2 linked regions of the Aminobacter aminovorans genome follow. The protein of the gene in region 1 binds, or shares a complex with, the protein of each later gene. Links are inferred from orthologs where the notes say so. Each region holds a gene or a part of one and is shown on either strand. Other genes may lie near its edges. The genes, in order: eno and DY201_RS16580.

Evidence for each region.
Region 2: the proteins of eno (region 1) and DY201_RS16580 are in contact, whole or in part, in a solved structure (PDB 2FYM), measured with the Escherichia coli proteins. The link is inferred for Aminobacter aminovorans from one-to-one orthologs.

What each region holds. Positions count from the first base shown.
Region 1 is NZ_UFSM01000001.1:3,038,894-3,048,506, reverse strand. The notes cover bases 6,671-9,525. They hold eno (phosphopyruvate hydratase), read right to left. Parts: upstream 8,808-9,525; coding sequence 7,533-8,807; downstream 6,671-7,532. Other genes in these bases: DY201_RS14980 (PRC-barrel domain-containing protein), read right to left, coding at 9,216-9,525; DY201_RS14990 (DUF6636 domain-containing protein), read right to left, coding at 7,073-7,468; DY201_RS14995 (FtsB family cell division protein), read right to left, coding at 6,671-6,981. In the rest of the region: lpdA (dihydrolipoyl dehydrogenase), read right to left, coding at 1-1,356; DY201_RS15020 (GNAT family N-acetyltransferase), read right to left, coding at 1,372-1,953; DY201_RS15015 (SGNH/GDSL hydrolase family protein), read right to left, coding at 1,957-2,595; DY201_RS15010 (pyruvate dehydrogenase complex dihydrolipoamide acetyltransferase), read right to left, coding at 2,646-4,022; DY201_RS15005 (pyruvate dehydrogenase complex E1 component subunit beta), read right to left, coding at 4,041-5,420; pdhA (pyruvate dehydrogenase (acetyl-transferring) E1 component subunit alpha), read right to left, coding at 5,435-6,478; more of DY201_RS14995, read right to left, coding at 6,652-6,670; more of DY201_RS14980, read right to left, coding at 9,526-9,581. UniProt on the Escherichia coli protein: Catalyzes the reversible conversion of 2-phosphoglycerate (2-PG) into phosphoenolpyruvate (PEP). It is essential for the degradation of carbohydrates via glycolysis.
Region 2 is NZ_UFSM01000001.1:3,358,295-3,375,246, reverse strand. The notes cover bases 7,988-11,360. They hold DY201_RS16580 (Rne/Rng family ribonuclease), read right to left. Parts: upstream 11,038-11,360; coding sequence 8,188-11,037; downstream 7,988-8,187. Other genes in these bases: DY201_RS16585 (Ros/MucR family transcriptional regulator), read right to left, coding at 7,988-8,022. Outside these bases: ald (alanine dehydrogenase), read right to left, coding at 286-1,401; DY201_RS16610 (Lrp/AsnC family transcriptional regulator), read left to right, coding at 1,557-2,030; DY201_RS16605 (bifunctional 2',3'-cyclic-nucleotide 2'-phosphodiesterase/3'-nucleotidase), read left to right, coding at 2,201-4,177; DY201_RS16600 (glycerophosphodiester phosphodiesterase family protein), read right to left, coding at 4,242-5,222; DY201_RS16595 (SAM-dependent methyltransferase), read right to left, coding at 5,364-6,620; DY201_RS16590 (Dabb family protein), read left to right, coding at 7,222-7,509; more of DY201_RS16585, read right to left, coding at 7,561-7,987; DY201_RS16575 (N-acetylmuramoyl-L-alanine amidase), read left to right, coding at 11,690-12,955; DY201_RS16570 (penicillin-binding protein 1A), read left to right, coding at 13,174-15,624; DY201_RS16565 (VOC family protein), read left to right, coding at 15,852-16,322. UniProt on the Escherichia coli protein: Endoribonuclease that plays a central role in RNA processing and decay. Required for the maturation of 5S and 16S rRNAs and the majority of tRNAs. Also involved in the degradation of most mRNAs.

The sequences.
Region 1 (9,613 bases):
CTCTTCTTCCGTCGTCTCGAGGTTCATCGCCACGACAAAGCCCTGGATCAGTTCGGTCACTTCGGCGCCGACGAGGTGCGCGCCGAGCAACTGACCGGTCTTCTTGTCGAAGATGGTCTTGACCATGCCCTGGTCCTCGCCGAGCGCGATCGCCTTGCCATTGGCAACGAAGGGGAAGCGGCCGACGCGGATGTCGTGCCCGGTCTCCTTGGCCTTGGCTTCGGTCAGGCCGACGGAAGCGACCTGCGGGTTGCAGTAGGTGCAGCCCGGAATCTTGAGCTTGTCCATCGGATGCACGTTGGGCAGACCGGCGATCTTCTCAACACAGATGACGGCCTCGTGCTCGGCCTTGTGCGCCAGCATGGGCGGACCAGCGACGTCGCCGATGGCATAGATGCCCGGTACATTGGTCTTGCCGTAGCCGTCGATGACGATGCAGCCGCGGTCGGTCTTCACGCCGAGCGCTTCGAGGCCGATGTTTTCGATGTTGCCCTGCACGCCGACGGCTGAGATCATGCGGTCGGCGGTGATCTTCTCGATCTTGCCGTCCTTCATCTCGACATGGGCGGTAACCGAATTGGCGCCCTTCTCGACCTTGGTGACCTTGGCCTCGAGATGGATCTTCATGCCCTGCTTTTCGAACTGCTTCTTGGCGAAGGCCGAGATCTCGGCGTCTTCCACAGGCATGACGGCCGGCATCACTTCGACAACTGTCACCTCGACGCCCATCGTGCGATAGAACGAGGCGAATTCGATGCCGATGGCGCCTGACCCCATGACCAGCAGCGACTTCGGCATCTCCGGCGGCACCATCGCCTCGAAATAGGTCCAGATCAGCTTGCCATCCGGCTCGATGCCGGGCAGCGCGCGCGGACGGGCGCCGGTGGCGACGATGATGTGCTTGGCCGAGTATGTGCCCTCGCCCAATGTGTTCTTGGGCAGCGGCGCCTGCGGCTCCATCGGCTTTTTCGACGACTTGGAAACAACGATCTGACCGGGCTTGGTGAGCTTCGCCTCACCCCAGATGACGTCGACCTTGTTCTTCTTCATCAGGAAGCCGACGCCGCCATTCATCCGCTGGGCAATGCCGCGCGACCGGTCGACGATGGCCTTGAGGTCGGGCGAGATCGAGCCTTCGAGCTTCAGGCCGTAATTCTTGGCGTGCTCGGCGAGATGCAGCACTTCGGCCGAGCGCAGCAGCGCCTTGGTTGGGATGCAGCCCCAGTTGGAGCAGATGCCGGCGAGATGCTCGCGCTCGACAACCGCAGTCTTGAGGCCGAGCTGGGCAGCGCGGATCGCAGCGATATAGCCGCCGGGGCCGGAGCCGATAATGATGACGTCGTAGTTGTCAGCCATGAGTGTGCCTCTTGTTCAGGTCGCGCTGCGCGTGAGCAGCACCCAGTCGTGTTGCTTGCTGTAGGTCTCGGTCGATACGGATGGCTGGCGCGCGATTTCCTCAAACCCGCAGGATTTGTAGAGGCCGAGCGCCACGTCGTTATCGCTTTCGGTGATCAGGCTGACCGGTCGGGTGCCGGCGCGGGCGAGTTCGTGGTCGACGAGCTTTCGGCCGATGCCATGTCCACGATGGTGCTGGTAGACACCGACGCTGTCGATGAACCAGTGGCCGATCGTCCTTTGCTGAAGCACGAGGATCGGCTCGAACACCGGGTGCGGTGCGTTCTCTTCGGCAAAGGAAGGCTCGACGACATGGCCGATCACCAGGCCGGCGATCTCGTCATCGACCAGTGCAAGGCTGGCATTCGTCCAGCCGGCACGGTCGTCGTCGCAACGCAGCTGGTTGCGGCCATGTTCGAGTGCTGTCTGCGTCGTGCCTTCGAGCACCGCGCCGTACCAAAGCCACGACGCCAGCCCGTGCGACGACAGGTCGACAAGGATGGCCAGTTCGGCAGCGTCGCGCCGCTCGGCCCTGCGGATGGTGATAACGCCGGCCAAGCTCTAAAGCTCCAGCATCACGCGCACGATCGGCGCAATGGCGTGGCCGATGGCCCGCGTGTTTTCGGCATCGAGATGCACGCCGTCGAGCGGTATCGTCCCGGCAACGGAGCCGGCGTCGAAGAAGCCGCAGCCGACCTCGTCGGCGAGCGCCGCATAAAGAGGGGCAAGCTGCTTCGAGGCCTCGTCACCGCCGGCGAACATGTCCTTATATTCGGCATTTTCTGTGCGGCTGACAGCTGGCGGCGACACCAGCAGGATTTCTGGCGCGGCATGGCCCATGCCGTGGTCGTAGGAGCGCACGATGGCGACGAGGCGCGCCATGCCCTGCCTCGCGGCCAGCGGGTTGCCGTGGATCCAGGGCTTCATGTCGTTGGCGCCGAGCATGATGATGACGACATCGATCGGCGCATGGGTGCCGAGGATGGTCGGCAGAAGCCGCGCACCGTTACGGTCGGCAGCGGCAAGGTTGTCGTCGAAGGCAGTCGTGCGGCCGTTCAGCCCTTCGGCGATGACGTCGACGCCCTCGCCCAGTTCGGCCTGCAGCACGCTTGGCCAGCGGTCTTCAAGCGCGTGACGGCCCGGACCCGCGGCATCATAGCCCCAGGTCAGCGAGTCGCCATAACAAAGCACAGTCTTCATGATTGAAGTCCTCGAATCCCCTCCCTTTGCAGGGAGGGGAAATGGGGAAACTACACCAGCATGCCCATCGGGTTTTCGATGAAGCGCTTGAAGGCCGAGAGCAGTTCGGCGCCAAGCGCACCGTCGACGGCGCGGTGGTCGGTCGACAGCGTCACCGACATCACATTGGCGATCTTGATCTCGCCATTCTTGACGACCGCCCGTTCCTCGCCCGCGCCGACCGCCAGGATGGTGGCGTGCGGCGGGTTGATGACGGCCGAGAAGTCCTTGATGCCGAACATGCCGAGGTTGGAGACGGCACTTGTGCCGCCCTGATATTCCTCAGGCTTGAGCTTGCGGTTGCGGGCCCTGCTGGCAAGGTCCTTCATTTCATTGGAAATGACCGACAGCGTCTTGATGTCGGCCTGGCGGATGATCGGGGTGATCAGGCCGCCCGGGATTGACACGGCGACACCGACGTCGGCGTGCTTGTGCTTGACCATGGCCTGGTCGGTCCATGACACATTGGCGTCAGGAACGGCCGTCAGGGCCATCGCCATCGCCTTGATGATCATGTCATTGACCGACAGCTTGTAGGCCGGCACGTCGCCCTTTTCGGTCTTGCGCACCGGCGCCGCTGCGTTGAGCTGGGCGCGGAGCGCCAGCAGCGCGTCGATCTCGCAGTCGAGCGTCAGATAGAAGTGCGGGATGGTGCTCTTGGCCTCGACAAGACGGCGCGCGATGGTCTTGCGCATGTTGTCGTGCGGGATGAGCTCGTAGCTGCCTTCTTCGAACAGCTTGAGCACCTGTTCGTCCGACATGCCCTTGGCAGCGGGTGCTGCAGCCGGAACACCGGCCGGAGCCTTGGCAGCAGGAGCAGCCTTGGCGCCGCCACCCGAGATCGCAGCCTCGACGTCGGCTTTGACGACACGGCCATGCGGACCGGTGCCGGTGACAGCCGAAAGGTCGACGCCCGAATCCTTGGCGATGCGGCGGGCGAGCGGCGATGCAAAGGTCCGGCCGTCGCTGGAGGTTGCAGCGCCGTCGGTCGCAGCCGGCTTGGCTGCCGGAGCAGCAACGGGCGCGGCGGCGACCGGAGCAGCAGCGGCCGCCGCAGGTGCCGCGGCAGCAGGTGCTTCCGCCTTCGGCGCGTCTGCCTTGGCAGGAGCGGCATCGCCGCCCTTGGCCGCAGCCGCGACATCTTCGCCGTCGCCGGCGAGAATGGCGATCAGCGCGTTGACCTTGACGCCTTCGGTGCCGGCCGGAACCAGCAGCTTGGCGACGGTGCCCTCATCGACGGCCTCGACTTCCATCGTTGCCTTGTCGGTCTCGATCTCGGCGATCACGTCGCCGGGCGAAACCTTGTCGCCTTCCTTGACCAGCCACTTGGCCAGATTGCCCTCTTCCATGGTCGGCGAAAGGGCAGGCATAGTGATATTGATCGGCATGATGACCTCCCGCCCGTGTCAGCGATACGTGACTGCTTTGACCGCCTCGATCACTTCGCCGACATTCGGCAGAGCGAGCTTTTCGAGATTGGCGGCGTAGGGCATCGGCACGTCCTTGCCGGCGATGGTGATGACAGGCGCGTCGAGGTGATCGAAGGCACGCTGCGACACCTGGTTGGCGATGTGGTCGCCGACCGACGACTGCGGGAAGCCCTCTTCCACCACGATCAGCCTGTTGGTCTTCTTCACCGAGGCAATGATGGTGTCGAAGTCGAGCGGACGGATGGTGCGGAGATCGATGATTTCAGCATCGATACCCATGCCACGAAGTTCTGCCTCGGCCTTGATCGCATAGGTCATGCCGATGCCGAACGACACGATGGTGACGTCCTTGCCGGTCTTGTGGATGCGCGCCTTGCCGATCGGCAGAACGAAATCATCGAGCTTCGGCACATCGAAGGAATGGCCGTAGAGGATTTCGTTCTCGAGGAAGATGACCGGGTTCGGGTCGCGGATGGCAGCCTTGAGCAGGCCCTTGGCATCGGCTGCCGAGTACGGCATCACCACCTTGAGGCCCGGAATGTGGCTGTACCATGCGGCATAGCACTGCGAGTGCTGGGCCGCGACGCGGGCAGCCGCACCGCTCGGTCCACGGAAGACGATCGGCGCGCCCATCTGGCCACCCGACATGTAGAGCGTCTTTGCAGCCGAGTTGACGATCTGGTCGATCGCCTGCATGGCGAAGTTGAAGGTCATGAACTCGACGATCGGCTTGAGGCCGGTCATCGCGGCGCCGACGCCGACGCCGGCAAAGCCGTGCTCGGTAATCGGAGTGTCGACGACGCGACGCGGACCGAACTCCTGCAAGAGGCCTTGGGTGATCTTGTAGGCGCCCTGGTACTCGGCAACCTCCTCGCCCATGATGAACACGTCGCCGTCGCGGCGCATTTCCTCGGCCATGGCATCGCGCAGCGCTTCGCGGACGGTCGTCGACACCATCTCGGTGCCGACAGGAATGTCGGGATCGGCAGCGACTTCGGTTTTGGGCGCGGCAGCAACCGGTGCAGCGGCAACCGGAGCAGCAGCAGGTGCTGCAGCGGGAGGTGCCTCGGCCTTGGCCGGGGCTGCGCCCTTGCCGATGTCGGCAGCGCTTTCGCCATCCTGCAGCAGCACGGCGATCGGCGTGTTGACCTTGACGCCTTCGGTGCCGGCGGCGATCAGGACCTTGCCGAGGGTGCCCTCGTCAACGGCTTCCACTTCCATGGTCGCCTTGTCGGTTTCGATTTCGGCGATGACGTCGCCGGCGACGATCTTGTCGCCCTCGTTCTTCAACCACTTGGACAGATTGCCCTCTTCCATCGTCGGCGAGAGCGCAGGCATGAGAATTTCGATCGGCATGTTCGCGCCCTCCCTTAGATCAAGATGTCGGTCCAGAGCTCGGAAGCATCCGGCTCGGGATCGGTCTGAGCAAAGTCTGCGGCGTCAGCCACAATGTCGCGAACATCCTTGTCGACCGCCTTGAGGTCGTCTTCGCTGGCCCACTTCTTGGCGATGAGGCGCGCCTTGACCTGTTCGATCGGGTCGTGCTCGGAGCGCATCTTCTGCACTTCGTCCTTGGAGCGGTACTTGGCCGGATCAGACATCGAGTGACCGCGATAGCGGTAGGTCTCCATCTCGAGGATCATCGGACCGTTGCCCGAACGGCACCATTCGGTGGCGAGATCGCCGGCGGCCTTGACCGCGCGCACATCCATGCCGTCGACCTTGATGCCTGGAATCTTGAAGGACACGCCGCGCTGCGAGAAATCCGTCTCGGCCGAAGCGCGCGTAACGGCGGTGCCCATGGCGTAGCGATTGTTTTCGATGACGTAGATCACCGGCAGCTTCCACAGCGCGGCCATGTTGAAGCTCTCATAGACCTGGCCCTGGTTGGCAGCGCCGTCGCCGAAATAGGTCACCGAGACATTCGGGTTCTCACGATAGCGGTTGGCGAAAGCCAGTCCGGTACCGAGCGACACCTGAGCGCCGACGATGCCGTGGCCGCCGTAGAAGTGCTTTTCCTTGGAGAACATGTGCATGGAGCCGCCCTTGCCTTTCGACAAGCCGCCCCGACGCCCGGTCAGTTCCGCCATAACGCCGCGCGCCGACAGACCCATGGCAAGCATGTGGCCGTGATCGCGATAGGCGGTGATCATCTGGTCGCCTTCGATCAGCGACATCTGCAGGCCGGTGACGACCGCTTCCTGACCGATATAGAGGTGGCAGAAACCGCCGATGAAGCCCATGCCGTAGAGCTGGCCGGCCTTTTCCTCGAAGCGGCGGATCAGAAGCATCTCGCGATAGGCGGCGAGATCCTGTTCCTTGCTGAAATCAACCGGCTTAGGCGTGACCGGTGCTGAAAGGGATTTTGAGTCAGATTTAGATTTGGCAGGCGCTTTTTTGGCTGCGGTGGCCATGCATCACTCCCTAGTGGCGTCTCTTTGCGGACAATGAGGAGATCATGCATAATCTCTCCTCTCCATGTCCAAACGCTAGCATGGTGAGTGACGCTGCGCCATGCGGAAAAATGCATAGCAGGCATGCGGTTAAGCGTCTAAAAACGTTGGATTTCTTGTTGATTAACTGGAAGTCAGTTAATCCGGCGACCGGATGGCCGCATTATGGTGAGCTCATCGGCATGGGACATATTCAAGGCGTTGCGCGCCTGCTCGTCAAGCATGTCCTTCTCCAACGAGCCATCGTGGAGCATGTGTACGCGGCGTTCGACGTCGAGGCGTTGCGCCCTGACAGTGTCCAGCCGGGCCTGGAGTTCGACGGCGCGCGCTTCGAGCCGGTACTTGGAATAGATGCCGAACTCGCCGTGATAGGCGTGGAAGCCGAAATAGGACAGGAACATCACCGCCAGCGCCGGCACGATCAGGCGCCCAGTGTTTGTCTGCTTGTGCTGGCGTGTCCACATGGTGCGCAAAAACCTTTTGCACCCTTGTTGCCCAATCATACTTAATGTCGGGTTACGACAGTCTCGTTTCGCACGAAAAACCGCGTCAGATTCAAAACAGCCGCTGTCGCGCCCGCGAAAGCGCAAATCCCGCGCCCCGCCCGTTGATGCAGGTCACGCCCGAGCGCTCGGAGACGCAGCTGATGTCTCCGCGCTCGAAAGTTTCGCCATAGGCCAGGTCCGGATAGTCGCCGACGATCGTGTCGCCGACGCACATCAGCACACCGCGTCTCGACGTTTCATCCAGGCCGAAATCATTGCCCCAGTCCAGTTCGCAGTCCTGCGGGCGCGGTGGCAATGGCGTTGTCTTGTCGGCGATGTTACAGCGTATCGATGCATCGTCGTCGAAGAACATGCATTGGATGTTGCCGGTCGGCGAACGGAAGCCATCCGTCGAGTCCTGCGCCAGTGCGGGCGACGCAGGAAGCCAGTTGAAGGCGGCAGCCATCAGCAGGCAGCAAGCCAGTCTGTTTGATCGCTCGCTTTGCCGCCCGCCTGATGTGCCCATCGGATCAGCCGCGCAGGATCGACCTGCCAGCAAAGCGCGCCTGCTTGCCGAGCTCTTCTTCGATGCGGATGAGCTGGTTGTACTTGGCGGTGCGATCCGAACGGGCGAGCGAGCCGGTCTTGATCTGTCCGCAGTTGGTGGCAACGGCGAGATCGGCAATGGTCGAATCCTCGGTTTCACCCGAACGGTGCGACATGACGGCGGTGTAGCTTGCCTTGTGCGCGGTCTCGACTGCGTCGAGCGTCTCGGTCAGCGAACCGATCTGGTTGACTTTGACCAGGATCGAGTTGGCGACGCCCATCTTGATGCCGTCGCGCAGGCGGGCCGAGTTGGTGACGAACAGGTCGTCGCCGACCAGTTGCACTTTGTCGCCGCAGATGTCTGTCAGGTACTTCCAGCCTTCCCAGTCGTCCTCGGCCATGCCGTCCTCGATCGAGATGATCGGGTAGTCGGCGGCGAGCTTGGCCAGGTACTTGGCCTGAGCCTTGGGATCGCGGGTCTTCTTCTCGCCTTCATAGACGTAGTTGCCGCCCTTGAAGAACTCGGTCGCGGCACAATCGAGCGCCAGTGCCACGTCCTCGCCAGGCTTGAAGCCGGCCTTCTCGATCGATGCCATGACGAAGTCGAGCGCAGCCTGCGCGCTCTTGAGGTTCGGCGCGAAGCCGCCTTCGTCGCCGACATTGGTGTTGTGGCCGGCTTCCTTCAGACCCTTCTTGAGGGTGTGGAAGATCTCCGAGCCCCAGCGCACGGCGTCGCGCAGCGAAGGCGCACCGATCGGCATGATCATGAATTCCTGGAAGTCGATCGGATTGTCGGCATGCGCGCCGCCATTGATGATGTTCATCATCGGCACCGGCAGCACGCGAGCGTTGGGTCCGCCGACATAACGATAGAGCGGCAGGCCCGACGACTCGGCGGCCGCCTTGGCGACGGCGAGCGACACGCCGAGGATGGCGTTGGCGCCGAGGCGGCTCTTGTTGGGGGTGCCGTCGAGCTCGATCATCGTCTGGTCGATGTGGATCTGGTTCTCGGCTTCCATGCCGCCGATCGCCTCGAACAGCTCGCCATTGACGGCTTCGACAGCGCGCTCGACACCCTTGCCGAGATAGCGCGGGCCGCCGTCGCGCAGTTCCATCGCCTCATGGGCGCCGGTCGATGCGCCAGACGGAACCGCCGCGCGGCCCATCGAACCGTCTTCGAGGACCACGTCCACCTCGACGGTGGGATTGCCGCGGCTGTCGAGAATCTCGCGGCCGATAATGTCGATGATTGCTGTCATGTGAGGCATCCCCGGGAGCTGATCGCAAAGAAGGATCGGTTGGATTTCCGCGCCCGTCTTAGCCAAAGATCAGGAAAACGCAATCGCGGGCGGCCAAATATCACGCTGCGTCAGCCGCGGGATTCACTTTAGACAAAACGCTGTCATCATAATTCATCCGAACAGGCAGGCATCGGCCAAACTTTCGGGTAAACTGCGGGCGCGCGGGGCGAAACAGAGGGAGTTTCGCCATGTCCGAGTTGAGTGGTATTTTGAGTTTGTTCTTCATCGCCGCAGCGTTTCTGACCTCATGCGACAGTCAACCGCCCCCGCAAGGCGTGTCGCAGGTACGGATACTACCGACACCAAGGTAAGGCGCCGGCACAAAAGAAAAGCCCCGCTTCGGCGGGGCTTTTTGTTGTTCGGCGATCAGTGCCAATAGGGCTCGACACGATAGTGCTGGTATGAAGCGTCGCGCGCCAGACGGCCATCATCCTCGGTCAGTTCGTTGACCGAATAGGAAGGCGCCGCCTTGAGCTGCTCCCTGGAGAACGGAACGACGTAGCCGCCGCGGCCCTTGTCGAAATCCAGCGTCGACCACGGGATGGCGTGGTAGCGCTCGCCGATGCCCAGGAAACCGCCGAAGCCGATGACGGCGAACATGATGCCGTTCGACAGCTTGTCGAGCATCACGTCCTCGATCTTGCCGATCGTCTCACCGGCAACATTGTAGACGTTGGTACCGATGACCCGCGATGCGGGAATGGCTGCGGTATGACCAGTCTGGGTCGTCATGATCCTGCTCCTCGTTGGTTGGGATGCAGGGG
Region 2 (16,952 bases), 320 kb from region 1 along the record:
CTGTTGTACGGCGGCCTTTGTCGCCGAAAGCCAACGCCGCTGCCCGGCTTGTCCGGGAAGAGGGGATTTCCAAGGTCTTGCGAACGTCCATATTGCGGCCCCAGGCAGTCATGGCACGCTTGCGTTGCGTTTGATGCAGCGAAGATGTCACGTGCGGGTAAATCCGTGCCGACGCGCAGACTATTTTTGGTAGTATCCTGCGGAGGCGGTGCGGGCGAGGGCTCTACGGGCGAGAAAAAGCCCGCCGCATCGCTGCGGCGGGCGCTTGATTCCTTCCCGAAAGAATCAGGCGGCCAGAGCCGACTTGGCTTCGGTCATCTCGTAGCCGAGCGCTTCGGCGACGGCGCGATTGGTAATCCGGCCACGGTGGACGTTGAGGCCGTTGCGCAGATGCGGTTCATCGGCCAATGCCTTGAGGCCGCGGTCGGCAAGCGCCAGGCCATAGTGCAGCGTGGCGTTGTTGAGTGCGTGCGCCGACGTGACCGGCACAGCTCCCGGCATGTTGGCGACGCAATAGTGGATGATGCCGTTGACCTCGTAGGTCGGATCGGCATGAGTGGTGGCTTGCGAGGTTTCGAAGCAACCGCCCTGGTCGATGGCGACATCGACAAGGACCGCGCCCTTCTTCATGCCTGACAGCATTTCGCGGCTGACCAGCTTGGGCGCGGCAGCGCCTGGAATGAGCACGGCACCGATGATGAGGTCGGCCGAGAAGCATTCTTCTTCTAGAGCCTCGACCGTCGAATAGCGCGTGTGGACCCGGCCGGCGAACAGATCGTCGAGCTGGCGCAGGCGCGGAATCGAGCGGTCGATGATGCTGACGTCGGCGCCGAGCCCGGCCGCCATCCGTGCGGCATGCAGACCGACGACGCCGCCGCCGATGACCGCGACCTTGCCCGGCAGCACGCCCGGCACGCCGCCGAGCAGCACGCCGCGGCCGCCATGAGCCTTCTGCAGCGCCGTCGCACCCGCCTGGATTGCCAGGCGCCCGGCAACCTCGGACATCGGCGCCAGCAGCGGCAGCCCGCCGCGCTCATCGGTCACCGTCTCATAGGCGACTGCGGTGACGCCAGAGCCAAGCAATCCCTTGGTCTGTTCCAGATCGGGTGCAAGATGCAGATATGTATAGAGGATCTGGCCGTCGCGCAGTTGTGCCCATTCCCTGGGTTGCGGTTCCTTGACCTTCACGATCATGTCGGAGCGGGTAAAGACCTCCTCGGCGGTTTTGGCTATCTGGGCACCGGCGGCGCGATATGCATTGTCGTCGGCGCCAATTCCTGAGCCGGCGCCGGTTTCGACCAAGACCTCGTGGCCGTGGGCGACATATTCGCGAACCGAACCGGGCGTCAGACCGACACGGTACTCATGATTCTTGATTTCCTTGGGACAACCTACGCGCATCTTCCTGCTCCTCCGCAGCCATTTTGGCCATCTCTCCCTAATGACGAAGTCAATCACGAATCGTTCCGAATATGTTTGCGAAAACGGTTGCGCCACCATGGGTTGTTCGATAATTTTTGCGCCTATCCTCTGTATTATCGAAGGAAATTCGAAGAATGCCGTTGGACAGGATCGATATCGCCATTCTGGACGCACTTCAGAAGGATGGGCGGATGCCCAACGCGGCGTTGGCCGAAAAGATCGGGCTGTCGCAGTCGGCGTGCTCGCGGCGCCTCGACAATCTCGAGAAGTCGGGCATCATCAGTGGCTATCACGCCCGTCTCTCGAATGTCGCGCTCGGTCACCAGATGACGGTGATCGTCCACATTTCGCTGTCGGGGCAATTCGAGAAGACGCTTTCGGATTTCGAGGTCGCGGTGAAGCGTTGTCCCAACATCCTGTCATGCCATCTGATGTCGGGTGAGTATGATTACATCCTTCGCATCGCGGCCCGCGATCTGCCCGACTACGAGCGCATCCACAAGGAGTGGCTGTCGGCGATGCCGCATGTCACCAAGATCAATTCATCCTTCGCCCTGCGCGAGATCGTCGATCGCACCGTTATGGGAATAAGGCCGGATCTGCTCTGAGCAGAAACAAACCAGGCCGAAATGGGCGGCATCGCGCTGGACCAATCCATTCCCCGAGTGATGTCGCGAGGCTGTCATACGAGTCGGCTGGACTCGTGTGAATTTTGGCGCGACATTTGATCTTTGGGACGCCGGCTAAATACTGTCAGTTCATTTCCTGGAGAATGAAAATGTCCAACGTGAATCAACCTGTTTCTCGTCGTTCTTTCCTAGCGGGATCGGCTGCAGCGGGTGCACTTGTGATGCTCCATCCCTTTTCGGCACGCGCCCAGGCAAATCAGGCGCATCTCCGCATCATGGAAACCACCGACCTGCACGTCCATGTGTTTCCCTATGACTACTATGCCGACAAGCCGAACGACACGATGGGCGTTGCACGCACGGCTTCGATCATCGACGCCATCCGCGCTGAAGCCGCCAACTCGATCCTGGTCGACAATGGCGATTTCCTGCAGGGCAATCCGATGGGCGACTACATGGCCTATCAGCGCGGCATGAAGGATGGCGACGTCCATCCAATCATCAAGGCGATGAACACGCTGGGCTATGATTGCTCGACGCTGGGCAACCACGAGTTCAACTATGGCCTCGACTACATGTTCAAGGTCCTCGCCGGCGCAAACTTCCCCGTCGTCTGCTCCAACCTGACAAAGGGCGAACTGGCGGCTGACGCGACCAAGGACGAGTTGTTCCTCAAGCCCTATGTGATCCTCGACAAGAAGGTGAAGGATGGCTCAGGCGCCGAGCATCCGATCCGCATCGGCCTGATCGGCTTCGTGCCGCCCCAGGTGATGACCTGGGATTCGCGCCATTTGCACGGCAAGGCGATGACCCGCGACATCGTCAAGGCAGCCCAGGCCTGGGTGCCTGAGATCCGCGAGCAGGGCGCCGACATCGTCATCGCGCTCTCGCACTCCGGCATGGGAACGCCGCAGGCCGCCGAAAATCTCGAAAACGCCTCCATCCTGCTTGCCGGCGTCGACGGTATCGATGCGATCGTCACCGGTCACAGCCATCTCGACTTTCCCGGACCGAAGTTCGACAAGGTGGAGGGCCTCGACAACGCCAAGGGTACGATCAACGGCAAGCCGGGTGTGATGGGCGGCTTCTGGGGCTCGCATCTCGGCCTGATCGACCTGTTGCTCGAGCGCGATGGCAATGCCTGGAAAGTGGTCAGCTCGACCAGCGAGGCGCGTCCGATCTCCAAGCGCGTCGACAAGAAGGTGGTGCCGACGGTGGAGAGCAAGCCCGCGGTCGAGGCAGCCGCGAAGGAGGAGCATGAAGCGACGCTCGCCTATGTGCGCACGCCCGTCGGCAAGACGTCGGCGCCGCTCTATTCCTATTTCGCGCTGGTTGCCGACGACCCCTCGGTCCAGATCGTGAGCCAGGCACAGATCTGGTACATCAAGGACATGCTCAAGGACACCGAGCATAAGGAGCTGCCGGTTCTCTCGGCCGCGGCTCCTTTCAAGTCGGGCGGGCGTGGCGGGCCGGACTACTACACCGACGTTCCGGCCGGCGCCGTCGCGATCAAGAACGTCGCCGACCTCTATCTTTACCCCAATACGGTGCAGGCGGTGGCGGTGACCGGCGCCCAGGTCAAGGAATGGCTGGAGATGTCGGCCGGCATCTTCAACAAGATTGAACCAGGCAAGGCCGACCAGGTGCTGATCAATCCCGACTTCCCGTCCTACAATTTCGACGTCATTGACGGCGTGACCTACAAGATCGATCTGGCGCAGCCGCCAAAATACGATCCGAAGGGTGCGGTACTGGAAGCGAGCTCCAATCGCATCGTCGATCTGATGTTCGAGGGCAAGCCTATCGATCCCGCAGCGAAATTCGTTGTTGCGTCGAACAACTACCGCGCTGGCGGCGGGGGCAACTTCCCCGAGATCAATGCGTCGAAGCTTGTCTTCGAGGCGCCCGACACCAACCGCGACGTGATCGTGCGCTACATCGTCGACCAGGGCACGATCAATCCGTCGGCCGATTCCAACTGGTCGTTTGCCCCGGTGGCGGGGGCCTCTGTGATTTTCGAAACCGGGCCCAAGGCCAAGGACCACATATCAGAGGTCAAGGCGGTCAAGATCGAGCCGGCGGGCGACGGTGCTGAGGGTTTCGCGAAGTATCGCATCACGCTTTGAGATTTGGCGGATCGGGAAGGCGGCCGGAGGGATCCGGCCGCCCTTTCGTTTGCACAAGGGCCGGTCAGTTGGCCCGGCGTTCGATCGCCGGCATGACCAGATCCAGTGCATCGGTGGAAATGCCGCCCGAATAGCCAGCCGGCAGCGTCTCGATCATGGCGGGATCATCGATGCCGTCAGAAAATCCGCCGCCGTCATAGGGCCCGAACAAGTAGACATTGGTGCCGGCGTTTTCCATCCGGTCGAGCAAACGATTCGGCCAACCCCATAGCCAGGGGGCAATGTTGATTGGAATGCCCAGTGTCGTGCCCCTGCAGTCCTCCGGCACGTAGCCGCTCCAGCCTAGTCCTGCGTAGCGCAGCAAGCAGCGCGTCAGCGATTTCTTGCTGAGCGTACGCATGCCGGGCAGGGTGGCCTTGATTGCCTGCAACGGCCTGTCGCCGCCAACTACGGTCAAAGCTGCCTGGCGTTCCGGGGGCAAGGCCGAAAGAAAGGTCGCCATTGCCTCGCCGTCCTTGGCGTCGTTACTTTTGACGTTGATGTGGAAGCGCCGATCAGGGAATTGCTCCATCACCTCGTCGAGCGAGGGCATCAGGCCGACGCCTTGGCCGCGAAAGGGATAGGTCTTGCCGCCGTCGGCGGTGTAGCCGTAGCCGACGTCAAGCTTCTTGAGGTCTGACATCGAATGGCTGCGCGTCTCGCCGCTGCCTTCGGTACGGCAGTCCACCGTCCAGTCGTGGAATACCGCGAACTTGCCGTCGGTGGTGGCATGCACATCGAGTTCCAGCACGTCGGCGCCGCGCGCGAAGGCGGCGTCCATCGAGCGTATCGTGTTTTCGAGATAATCGTGCCGTGCTGGAAGCATGCGCCCGGCGGTGCAGGTCTCACCGGTCAGCCCGGTGCGGTCGTATTCCTGCGCCAGCCCGCGATGGGCAAGGACGACCGGCTTGCCGCCAGGACGGTTGGAAAGCAACGACGCGTTGTTGATGTAGACTGCTCCGGCAAGGGCGAGCGTTGAAAGAAGAAAAAGGCTGCGTTTGCGCATGACTTGATTCGCTCCGACGCTGTGTGCGGAGCCAGATTCAGCAACGGTTCGGCTTTTTAGCGGCACAAAACAAGCAACAATAAGTTATGGTCCGCCGACCTCCAGTGTCCGGCAGGTCTGCATCATTGTGAATCGAGATTATCAGGCCTTATATACAACCTGCCTGACGTCGATATATTCGGCGCGGAAGCCGGCTTCGCAATAATGGAGATAGAACTCCCAGAGCTTTTTGAAGCGGTCGTCGAAGCCGAGCGGCACGATACGCTCCCAGGACGACCAGAAACGCGTTCGCCACTCGGCCAGCGTCCGGGCGTAGTCCTGCGGAAAGACTCGCTCGCGCAGATAGTCCAGGCCATGGTCTGCGCCGAGTGACTTGAGCAGCGTCGGCGTCGGCAACATGCCGCCGGGAAAGACGTAGCGTTGGATGAAGTCGGGCCGCTTGCGGTAGACGGGATAGGCCGCCTCGTTGATGGTGATGATCTGCAGGCCCGCAGTGCCGCCCGACGGCAGGCACTGCTTCATCTTGGCAAAGAACGCCGGCCAGTATTTTTCGCCCACAGCCTCGAACATCTCGATCGAGGCGATGCGATCGTAGCGGCCGGTCTCGTCGCGATAATCCTGCAACTTGAGCTCGACCTTGTCGGAAAGCCCGGCATTGTGGATGCGTTTCTGGGCGAAATCGAACTGCTCGCGGCTGATCGTCAGTCCGGTCACCTTGCAGCCGATCTCGCGCGCCGCAAACTCGGCAAAGCCGCCCCAGCCGCAGCCGATCTCCAGCACATGATCGTTCGGTCCGATGCCGGTGTCGCGTGCCAACGCCCGGTACTTTTCGGTCTGCGCGCCGGCGAGGTCGTTGGCGCCGGTTGCATAAAGCCCTGACGAGTAGGTCATGCTCGGATCGAGCCACTGGCTGTAGAAGGCATTGCCGAGGTCATAATGGGCGGAAATGTTGCGCTTGGAGCCGGTACGGGTATTGTCGTTGAGCCAGTGACGAATGCGCTGGATGGTGGAAAGCAGCCAGTTGGCACCCCCGGCAACACCTTCGCCGGCTTCGCTATTGACCACGAACAGTTCAAGGAAGCTGGTGACGTCAGGACTGTCCCAGTCGCCATCGATGTAGGATTCCGCGACGCCGATGGTTCCGCCGCTGAAAGCGCGCGAAGGCAGTTTCCAATTGTGAAGAACAATCTCTGCCTCTGGTCCCGGCGCCTTGCCGCCAACCAGGATGCTGCGTCCGTCCGGCATCTTCACCTTCAGCGAACCGCGAGGCAGGTGCAGCGCCGCCGACAGCGCCATGCGCACGCGTGCAGGCAAACCTCGGGCAATATCCGCGACGTTGCCTTCGTGAAGCTTCGTCACGCCGTGATTCGTGAAACCATCCGAGTTCCGCGGGGCCATCTCGACGTCCCAATTTTGCTGCCCGGTACGGCGTGTCGGGCCTGTTGCTCCAAGCTTGTGCACCGCTGCATTTGTCTGGTCGGATACGCGCCGCCGAACGCATCTCCGGTCAGTTCGCGATCGACTTGGCTCGGAGACGCCAAGCATTCCGCGCGCTGCGGTGAATCTGCCGTGATCTTCACCGTCAAAATCTCGAACTTCAAGTGACATCTGGCAAGCGCTGATATGCCAGACGTGGTCCTGAGAATTGGCCGAATGCAATCCGGTTGTCGCTTTGATTTTCTTTGTTATTAGATATTGCTAATGGTCTAGGGTGAAGCTGTGGCGCGCATCGTTTCCCGGATTTCAGCGCCACCCCGGGAGGGCATCAAATTCGCTACGTCATCGCGATAATGTGCGTCGCCTTGTTCCTCATCTGGGACATTCTGTACAACCACGGCGATGCCACTGCCAAAGCTGTACGCGAAGTGCATCGCATCGTCAGGATGGTCACGGACTGACGGATCTGCCGCGCCATCCGCGCTGCTGCGTTTTGCCCGATTGACGCCGGCCAAAAGCCGACCCAAAAGGCGCCAGCGAAGGCAGCAGAAGGAGTCGCGGCTTGATCCGGCACATCGTGTTTTTCAGTGCGCGGCAGAAACAGGACGTCGAGATGATCCGTGAGGAATTGTCGGCGCTTGGCAATATTCCGCACGCGACGGTCTTCGAAGTGACTGTCAACACCAAGGTCGACTGGTACTCCGACGAGATCGACATCGTCGTCTATGCCGAGTTCGCCGATCAGGCTGCGCTTGCCGCTTACAAGGCCCATCCGCTTTATGATCGGACGACGCAACGCGTGCGTCCGATGCGAGAACTGCGCTTCTCGGCGGATGTTGTCGCCGCGTAGCAAAAAACGCGCCCCGGGAGAGCCCGAAGCGCGTTCCTGAATTTCCAGAAATTATGCCTTCTTGGCGCGGCCGCGTGTCTTGGCCGGTGCAGCCACTGTCTTCGACGACGCAGCACCAGCCTTGCGGCCGAGGCCGAGCGACTTGGCCAGTTGCGAGCGCGCCGCGGCATAGTTCGGCGCAACCATCGGATAATCGGCCGGCAGGCCCCATTTGGCGCGGTATTCCTCAGGCGTCAGGCCGAAATGCACCGAGAGATGGCGCTTCAAAGACTTGAACTTCTTCCCGTCCTCCAGGCAGACGATGTAGTCAGGATGGACTGAGCGCTTCGGGTTCACCGCTGGCTGCTGGGCTTCGGCTGGCTCTTCGGCCGGCTGGTCGAGCGACAGGATCGACGCGTTGATGCTGGCGATCAACTCTGGCAGGCCAGTTGCAGGAACCTTGTTGTTCTCTACATAGGCGCTGACGATATGGGCAGTCAGTCCTAGGATGTCGATCTTGCTATCACTCGTCATCGGCCGTCTCTCCGGGCAGTATTAAAAGCAAACTATGAGTCTAACCATTTGCCGAGCCGTATATCGGTGCAAATGGGTTCGGACGGCAAGCAAAATAATCTCACAAATTGAAGACCCCGACCGGCGAATGCTGATCGGGGTCTTTTAGATCAGAGAAATGGAAGCTTAGAAAAAGCCCTTGCGCTGCCACCAACCGCCTTTTTTCGGCTTGGCATCGCCGGATGCAGCTTCTTCGGCCTCAACAACCGAAGTGACCACCGGTGTTTCAGGCGCGACCGGAGTTGCGGCCGGGGCTTCGGAAACGACGTCGTCCTCGGCCGGAGCGGCGGCGGCCTTGCGGCGTGGCGCACGCGGTTTTGCCGCCTTCTTGCCGGGCTTGGCTTCGGCTTCAGGTGCAGCGGCCTCGGCAACAACCTCGGCGGCGGGAGCCTCTGCAACTGCTTCAGCTTCGGCCTCTGCCTTCTTGGCCTTGGCCGAACGGCGCAGCGCCTTCTTCGGCTTGGCTTCGACGACAGCTTCCGGCTCGTCGGCGTCCACTTCGACCGTCACCACATCAGTGGTCACGACCTCGCTTGCAGCGGTCTCGGCGACGGCAGTGTCGTCGGCTGCGACCTGTTCGCTGCCTTCAGCCGACTGCTCTTCGTCTTCCTTGCGGTTGCGCTTGCCGCCCCGCTTGCCGCGACGCCGCTTCTTGGCTGCGGCATCTTCGGCCGCGGTCGCGTCGACGGCTGCGATTTCACCGGCTTCCTCGGAAACAACGGCTTCAGCGGCGACGTCCTCTTCGCCATCTTCGGCTTCGTTGGCCTCGCCGGCGACGACGGCACCTTCCTGCGGAGCGCCGTGCTCGCGGTCACGATCGCGGCCGCCACGGCGGCGCCGGCGCTTGCGGCGCTTGCGGTCATGCTGCTCACCGCCTTCGGCTGCAGCAGCCGGCTGTGGCGCACGCGCAGGCTGTGCCTCTACAACGACCGCCTCTTCTTCCTCTTCGACGATCTCGTCTTCGATTTCCTCAGGCTCTTCATAGGCCGGAGCCGCGACGGGCAGGGCGAAGTTCGCCGGCTTCTCGGCAATGGCGCCGCGGAAGATGGCATGGTTCTGCGAGCCGACGCTGTCGTCGGCCTCGAGCGTGATCGTCACCCCGAAGCGGTTTTCGAGATCGACCAGCGTTGAGCGCTTGTGGTTGAGCACGTAGAGCGCGGTCGCCACCGGCGTCTTGACGGTGATGTGGCTGCGCGAGTCCTTGAGCAGGAACTCTTCGATGGCGCGCACGACCTGGAGTGCCACCGAGGAGTCCGAACGGACATGGCCGGTGCCGCCGCAATGCGGGCAGGGCTTCATCGTCGATTCGAGCACGCTGGCGCGGATGCGCTGGCGCGACATCTCCATCAGGCCGAAATGCGAGATACGGCCGACCTGGATGCGGGCGCGGTCGTTCTTCAGGCAATCCTTGAGCTTCTTTTCGACCGCACGGTTGTTGCGGTTCTCCTCCATGTCGATGAAGTCGATGACGATCAGGCCGGCGAGGTCGCGTAGCCTGAGCTGGCGAGCGACTTCCTCGGCGGCTTCAAGGTTGGTGTGTAGTGCCGTCTCCTCGATCGAATGCTCCTTGGTGGAGCGCCCGGAGTTGACGTCGATGGCCACCAGCGCTTCGGTCTGGTTGATGATGATGTAACCGCCCGACTTCAGCGTCACCTGCGGCTGGACCATGCGCTCGAGCTGCGATTCGATGCCGCTGCGCACGAAAATTGGTGTGATGTCGCGGTAAGGCTGGACCACCTTGGCATGGCTGGGCATCAGCATGCGCATGAAGTCCTTGGCTTCGCGGTAGCCGTCTTCGCCAGCGACGAGAACCTCGTCGATGTCCTTGTTGTAGAGGTCGCGCACCGATCGCTTGATCAGGCTGCCTTCCTCATAGACCAAGGCTGGAGCCGTCGACTGCAGCGTCAGGCTGCGGACGTTCTCCCACAGGCGCATCAGATACTCGTAGTCGCGCTTGATCTCGGCCTTGGTACGGCTCTCACCTGCGGTGCGCAGGATGACGCCCATGCCCTTCGGCACTTCCAGATCGGCAACGACTTCCTTCAGGCGCTTGCGGTCCTGGGCATTGGTGATCTTGCGCGAAATGCCGCCGCCGCGCGCCGTATTGGGCATCAGCACCGAATAGCGGCCGGCGAGCGACAGATAGGTGGTAAGAGCAGCGCCCTTGTTGCCGCGCTCTTCCTTGACCACCTGGACCAGGAGAATCTGGCGGCGCTTGATGACTTCCTGGATCTTGTAGTGGCGGCGAACGGGCTTGCGGCGGTTGCGCACCTCTTCGAGCGCGTCTTCGGCGCCGACCGACTCGATCTCGTGGTCGTCGTGGTGGGTCGAATGCACTTCCTCGATCACGCCGCCGTTGTCGTTTTCGATGACCGTCGGCTTAGGTGCCCGTTCGGACACGACGTCGGCATCGACCGATGCGGCGATCGACGTCGGCTCGCGCTCGTCGGAACCACCATTGCCTTCATCGACAGCGGAAGCATCGGCATTGGCATCGGAAGCGTCGCTTGCGGCACTCGATTCGCCGTCATCCTCGGAGGACGCATTGTCGTCGTCGCTCGCACCCTCGGGCTTGTTCTCGTCGTTGCGGCCACGGTTCTTGCCGCCGCGCCGCCTGCGGCGGCCACGGTTGCGATCCTGGCTCTTGCTGTCGTCGCCGTCGTTGTCTTCGTCTTCTTCGTCCTCGGCTTCTTCCGCTTCGGCGCGCAGCAGCGCCTGCCGATCGGCGACCGGGATCTGGTAATAATCGGGATGGATTTCGCTGAAGGCGAGGAAGCCGTGACGGTTCCCGCCATACTCGACAAAGGCAGCCTGAAGAGACGGCTCAACCCGCGTTACGCGGGCGAGGTAGATGTTTCCTTTGAGCTGCTTCTTGTCCTGTGATTCGAAATCAAATTCTTCAATACGGTTACCGCGAACTACGACAACTCGTGTTTCCTCCGGGTGGGAGGCGTCTATCAGCATCTTGTTGGGCATTATTTGTCCTCCCGGCAGCCGTCAGCTGCGGCCTGCGGGAACTCGTCCGCCGCCGTGGGTTTGCTGATGAGTGGGTGCCGGATGATTTTGCGCCCGCCGGTCGCAGCCAAAACGCCATGGCGGTGCCGCCCGCTGCCGTGATGGCGCGGTTACCTGCGGACCTGTCCATGATTGCGTCTGTGGCCAATGCGTGACCTTGCGGAACCTTGTTTCAAATCTAAGCCCGGGAATCCGGACCAGTTACTTTGCTCTTACAGAGCCGGCGCGGAGATAGTGTCCGGCCGTTTTTCTCACGCAGTCGCTACCCCGCCACGGGCCGCGCCTGCGAATCTCGTCGCGATCACTGAAACTGTCTCTGTAGCGAGGCGGGCCATCGCTCGTCGCGTGGTTCCCTAGCGGAAGGCGCTGAGGGCGCGGGCCCTGGATTGCAGTGATCCAATGTCGCTTTTATGATTTGGCGAGGTTGAGCGCAACCCCGATTTCCGACGCCGGCAAAGGCGGGCGCGACAACGCTTTGGGGGAGTATTCCGACAAAGACTCGGTTAACCTTCTCTGGTTACCACTCGTTAATCGAGGGGGCCGCGTATTCGGCCTGCGATTGGTAGCGGCGTGCAATGACTGCACGCCTGCTTTTTGGAGCGGCAAGACTGAGATGTGGGCTGCGGTATTGACTGGCAAGAGCTTCCCGTTTGGGAGCATCCAGCCCGGCGGCGCGGTACGCCGTGCGGTGTTCGCGCTCTTGGCGTTCCTCACGGTCCTTGTCGGCATCGATTGCCAGCCGGTTCGCGCCGCCGAGACGATCAGGACGATCGACTACAAGATGGCAGGCGACGCGACTCATATGCGCATCGTCATGAATTTCGATCGCGAACCCGAGCCGAAGTGGTTCCTGCTGCGCAGCCCGCATCGTCTTGTCGTAGATCTGCCTGACGCCACCCTTGCGATCGACGCCAAGGACCTCAAGCCGCGCGGCCTGATCAAGAGCGTACGTTATGGCCCATCGGGCGAGGGGGCGTCGCGGCTGATCGTGACGTCGAAGGGGCCGTTCAACGTCGAGAAGGTCGATATCCTGAAAAATGAAGACGGGTCCGGTTATCGCCTTGTCGCCGACATTGCCGCTGCCTCCGAGCGTGAGTTCGATGCGGCGCTCGCCATTCAGGCAGAGACGACCGGCTCGACGACGCCCAAGACCGACAGGCTCGGCAAGATCGCACATCGCGGCGACCGCCCGTTCACGATCGTGCTCGATCCAGGTCATGGCGGCATCGACGGTGGCGCCGAAGGTCTGAACGGCACGGTCGAAAAGACCGTGACGCTGGCCTTCGCCAAGGAGTTGCAGGCAAAGCTTGCGTCCAACAACGCCTACAAGGTCGTCCTGACTCGCGAGGGCGATGAGTTTCTCCGCCTGGACGACCGTGTCCGCATCGCCCGCCAGCAGGAAGCCGACCTGTTCATTTCGATTCATGCCGATACGATCAGGCTCAAAGGTATCCGTGGTGCTACCGTCTACACCGTGTCGGACAAGGCTTCAGATGCCGATGCGCAGGCACTGGCCGATCGTGAAAATCTTTCCGATCAGCTGGCCGGTGTCGATGTCGCCGAAGAAGACCATGCGGTCTCTGACATTCTTGTCGATCTGATCCGGCGCGAGACGCACGGCTTTTCGACCCGTTTCGCGCGCTCGCTGGTCGGCGAGCTGTCGCCGACTGTCGGCATGATCAACAACCCGCATCGTTCGGCCGGCTTCCGGGTACTCAAGGCGCCTGATGTGCCGTCGGTCCTGGTCGAACTCGGCTATCTCTCCAATCCTCAGGACGAAGAGCAGCTTCGCAGTGCCGATTGGCGCGAGAAGGCGGCGGCGAGCATTTCCAAGGCCGTCGCAGCCTTTGTTGCCGAAAGGGGCGCTACCGGCGGCTGAGACGGGATTGCTCTGGCCTGCAGATGGCATTGCCGGCGGGTCACGGAACGGGCATTTGTGGTGTTTTAGGTCAGAATCTTTGGCGCTGGCGGGCTGTTGCCGTATTTTGTCCACAAGCGCGCGACATGGGTGGCCGATTGCGGACCGGGACAATACCTGCAGCTTGCGATGATGGCGGGTTGGTTTAGGGAATCCCCGGACGTTGTACTGGAGCGGGCATGATTCGTCTTATCGGCTATTTCTTCGGCATCGGCACGACGCTTGCGCTCGTTGTCGCGGCTGGCGTGGCGCTCTATCTCGGCCAGCTGACCAAGGAACTCCCCGACTACGAGGTGCTTGCCAAATACGAGCCGCCGGTGACGACGCGTGTCCACGCTTCCGACGGCGCGCTGATGGGCGAATTCGCACGCGAGCGCCGGCTCTATCTGCCGATCCAGGCCGTGCCCGATCGCGTCAAGGCAGCCTTTCTGTCGGCCGAAGATAAGAACTTCTACAATCACCCCGGCATCGACGTGACCGGCCTCGGCCGCGCCGTGCTGACCAACTTCCAGAATTTCGGTTCCGGCCGCCGGCAGGTCGGTGCGTCGACCATCACCCAGCAGGTCGCCAAGAACTTCCTTCTGAGCTCCGACCAGACCTATGAGCGCAAGATCAAGGAAATGGTTCTGGCCTTCCGCATCGAGCAGGCCTACTCGAAGGACCGCATCCTCGAACTCTACGTCAACGAGATCTTCTTCGGCCTCGGCGCCTATGGCATTGCCGGTGCCGCGCTGACCTATTTCGACAAATCGGTCAACGAACTGACCGTCGCTGAAGCTGCCTATCTCGCCGCGCTGCCGAAAGGCCCGTCGAACTATCACCCGTTCAAATATGCCGATCGTGCCATAGAGCGTCGCAACTGGGTGATCGACCAGATGGTCACCAATGGCTATGTGTCGCGCGATGAAGGCGACAAGGCCAAGGCCTCGCCGCTCGGCGTGACTCCGCGCCGCACCGGCACCTATGTGTTCGCGGGTGAGTACTTCACCGAAGAAGTGCGCCGCGAACTGATCGCACGCTATGGCCAGGACGCGCTTTACGAGGGCGGCCTGTCGGTCCGCACCACGCTCGACCCGAAGCTTCAGGCCATGGCGCGAAAGGCCATGCAGTCGGGCCTGGAGAAGTACGATCGCCTGCGCGGCTATCGCGGCCCGGTCAAGAACATCGACATCTCGGGCGACTGGGGCACGGCGCTCGGCGAGGTCAAGGCGCTGGACGACATTCCCGAATGGCGTCTCGCCGTCGTGCTCGACAGCTCCAAGACCGGCCTCGAGATCGGCCTTCAGCCTAAGCGCGAGATTTCCGGCGCGCTGTCCAAGGACCGCGAGACGAGCACAGTGTCGAAGGACGACATGAGCTTTGCCATGCGCTATGTCGCCGACGGCAAGCGCGTGAAGGCCAATTCTCCGTCCGAAGTGCTGAAATCCGGCGACGTGATCTATGTCGAGAAGAACGAAGGCGACAGCTATGCGCTGCGCCAGGTGCCTGAAGTGTCGGGCGGCCTCGTCGCCATGGATCCGCACACCGGCCGCGTGCTAGCCATGGTCGGCGGCTTCTCCTATTCGCAGTCCGAGTTCAACCGCGCGACCCAGGCGATGCGCCAGCCAGGTTCGGCCTTCAAGCCATTCGTTTATGCGGCAGCACTCGACAACGGCTACACGCCGGCCTCGGTGATCATGGACGGCCCGATCACCATTCAGTCGGGCAACACCACCTGGACGCCGAAGAACTATGACGGCAAGGCTGCCGGTCCCTCGACCCTGCGCGCCGGCATCGAGCGCTCGCGCAACCTGATGACTGTGCGCCTTGCCAACGACATGGGCATGAAGACGGTCGCCGAATATGCCGAGCGCTTCGGTGTCTACGACAAGCTGGCGCCTTATCTGCCGATGGCGCTGGGCGCGGGCGAGACCACCGTCATGCGTATGGTCTCGGCCTATGCCGTGATGGCCAATGGCGGCCGCCAGATCAAGCCGTCGCTGATCGACCGCATCCAGGATCGCTACGGCAAGACGGTATTCAAGCATGACGAACGTGGCTGCGAAGGCTGCGTCGCCACCGAATGGGCCAATCAGCCCGAGCCGGAGCTGGTCGACAATTCCGAGCAGGTGCTGGACCCGATGACCGCCTACCAGATTACCTCTATGCTGGAAGGCGTCGTGCTGCGCGGCACGGCGACCACGCTGCTGTCGCTCAACCGGCCGATTGCCGGCAAGACCGGAACGACCAACGACGAGAAAGACGCCTGGTTCGTAGGCTACACGCCCAACCTCGTTGTCGGCTTGTACATGGGCTACGACAAGCCCCAGGGGCTCGGCAAAGGCACGACCGGCGGCGGTCTCGCTGCACCGGTGTTCAAGGATTTTATGACGGTGGCACTCGAAGGTACGCCCAAGAGCGACTTCGTCGTACCGGCCGGCATGAAGCTGATCTCGATCGACCGCAAGACCGGCATGCAGGCAGCCGAAGGCGCGCCGGGTACGATCATGGAAGCCTTCAAGCCAGGCACCGGCCCTGCCGACAGCTACTGGGTCATCGGCATGGGTGAGGACGGCACCAATGGCTACGGTGAAGCCCTGTCGCCGCAGGCCAGCAAAGCCATCAGCGAAGGTGGCGGCGGCCTCTACTAGGATCGCTGATCGGCCGGCATTCGCCGGAACGTCGATTGAACTGACGAATGCGCGCGGCCTAGCCGCGCGCATTTTTGTTTGCGCATGTCAGTCTCGACTGCTTGAAAATACCCAAATAGTTATATAGCCTTTTGGTTATTGAAATGGCCGCCCGTGATTGCGTCATGGGGTGGGCATGAAACAGCCGGTGACGGCGCGACAGTCGAAATTTCAGCGAGGAGAAGATGATGCAGAAGATCAGCCCATTCCTTTGGTTCGACGACCAGGCCGAAGAGGCGGTGACGTTTTACGTTTCGGTGTTCAAGAATTCTAGGATAGGCAAGGTGACCCGCTATGGCGAGGCGGGACCAGGGCCTGCCGGCAGCGTCATGGTCGCCGAGTTCGAGCTCGAAGGGCTGCATTTCACGGCCTTGAACGGCGGTCCGATGTTCAAGTTCACCGAAGCGATTTCGATGAGCATCGACTGCACGGATCAGCCCGAGGTCGACCACTTCTGGAACAAGCTGTCCGAGGGCGGCCAACCAGGCCAGTGCGGCTGGCTGAAGGACAAGTTCGGGCTTTCATGGCAGGTCGTCCCCGAGGCACTGCCGCGGTTGCTTGGCGATGCCGATGGCGCCAAGGCCGGCCGGGTCATGCAGGCGATGCTGCAGATGACCAAGATCGACGTCGCCAGGCTTGAAGCTGCTTATGCCGGCTAGGCGTATGGGCAGGCCGGAAGGCGCCGGCCCATTTTGCTTTACAGGGGGCGGCCTCATCCCTATGTTCCGCGCGGATTCAACAACCGCCTTCGGGCGCGAAACAAGCAAAAAGAAGCAATCTCCATGCGCGCGGAAACGCAGAACATCGTCGACGAAATCAGGCAGGCCATAAGCCTGCTGAGGAGGCATCTTTGACTGGGATCAGGCGATAAAGCGGCTTGATTACCTGAATATGCGGGCAGAGGACGGCAACCTCTGGAACGACCCGCAGGAAGCCCAGAAGCTGATGCGCGAGCGCCAGTCGCTCGATGACAGCATCAATGCGATCAAGGGCCTGAGCCAGGCGCTGGACGACAATATCGGCCTGATCGAGATGGGCGAGGAAGAAGGCGACGCTGACATCATCAGCGAGGCCGAAACCGCCATTCGTTCGCTGGCCGGCGAGATCCGGGCGCGCCAGATCGAGTCGCTGCTGTCGGGCGAAGCCGACCAGAACGACACCTATCTCGAAGTCCACGCCGGTGCTGGTGGCACCGAGAGCCAGGACTGGGCCAACATGCTGCTGCGCATGTACACCCGCTGGGCCGAACGCCGTCGCTTCAAGGTCGAGGTTCTGGAAGTCCATGATGG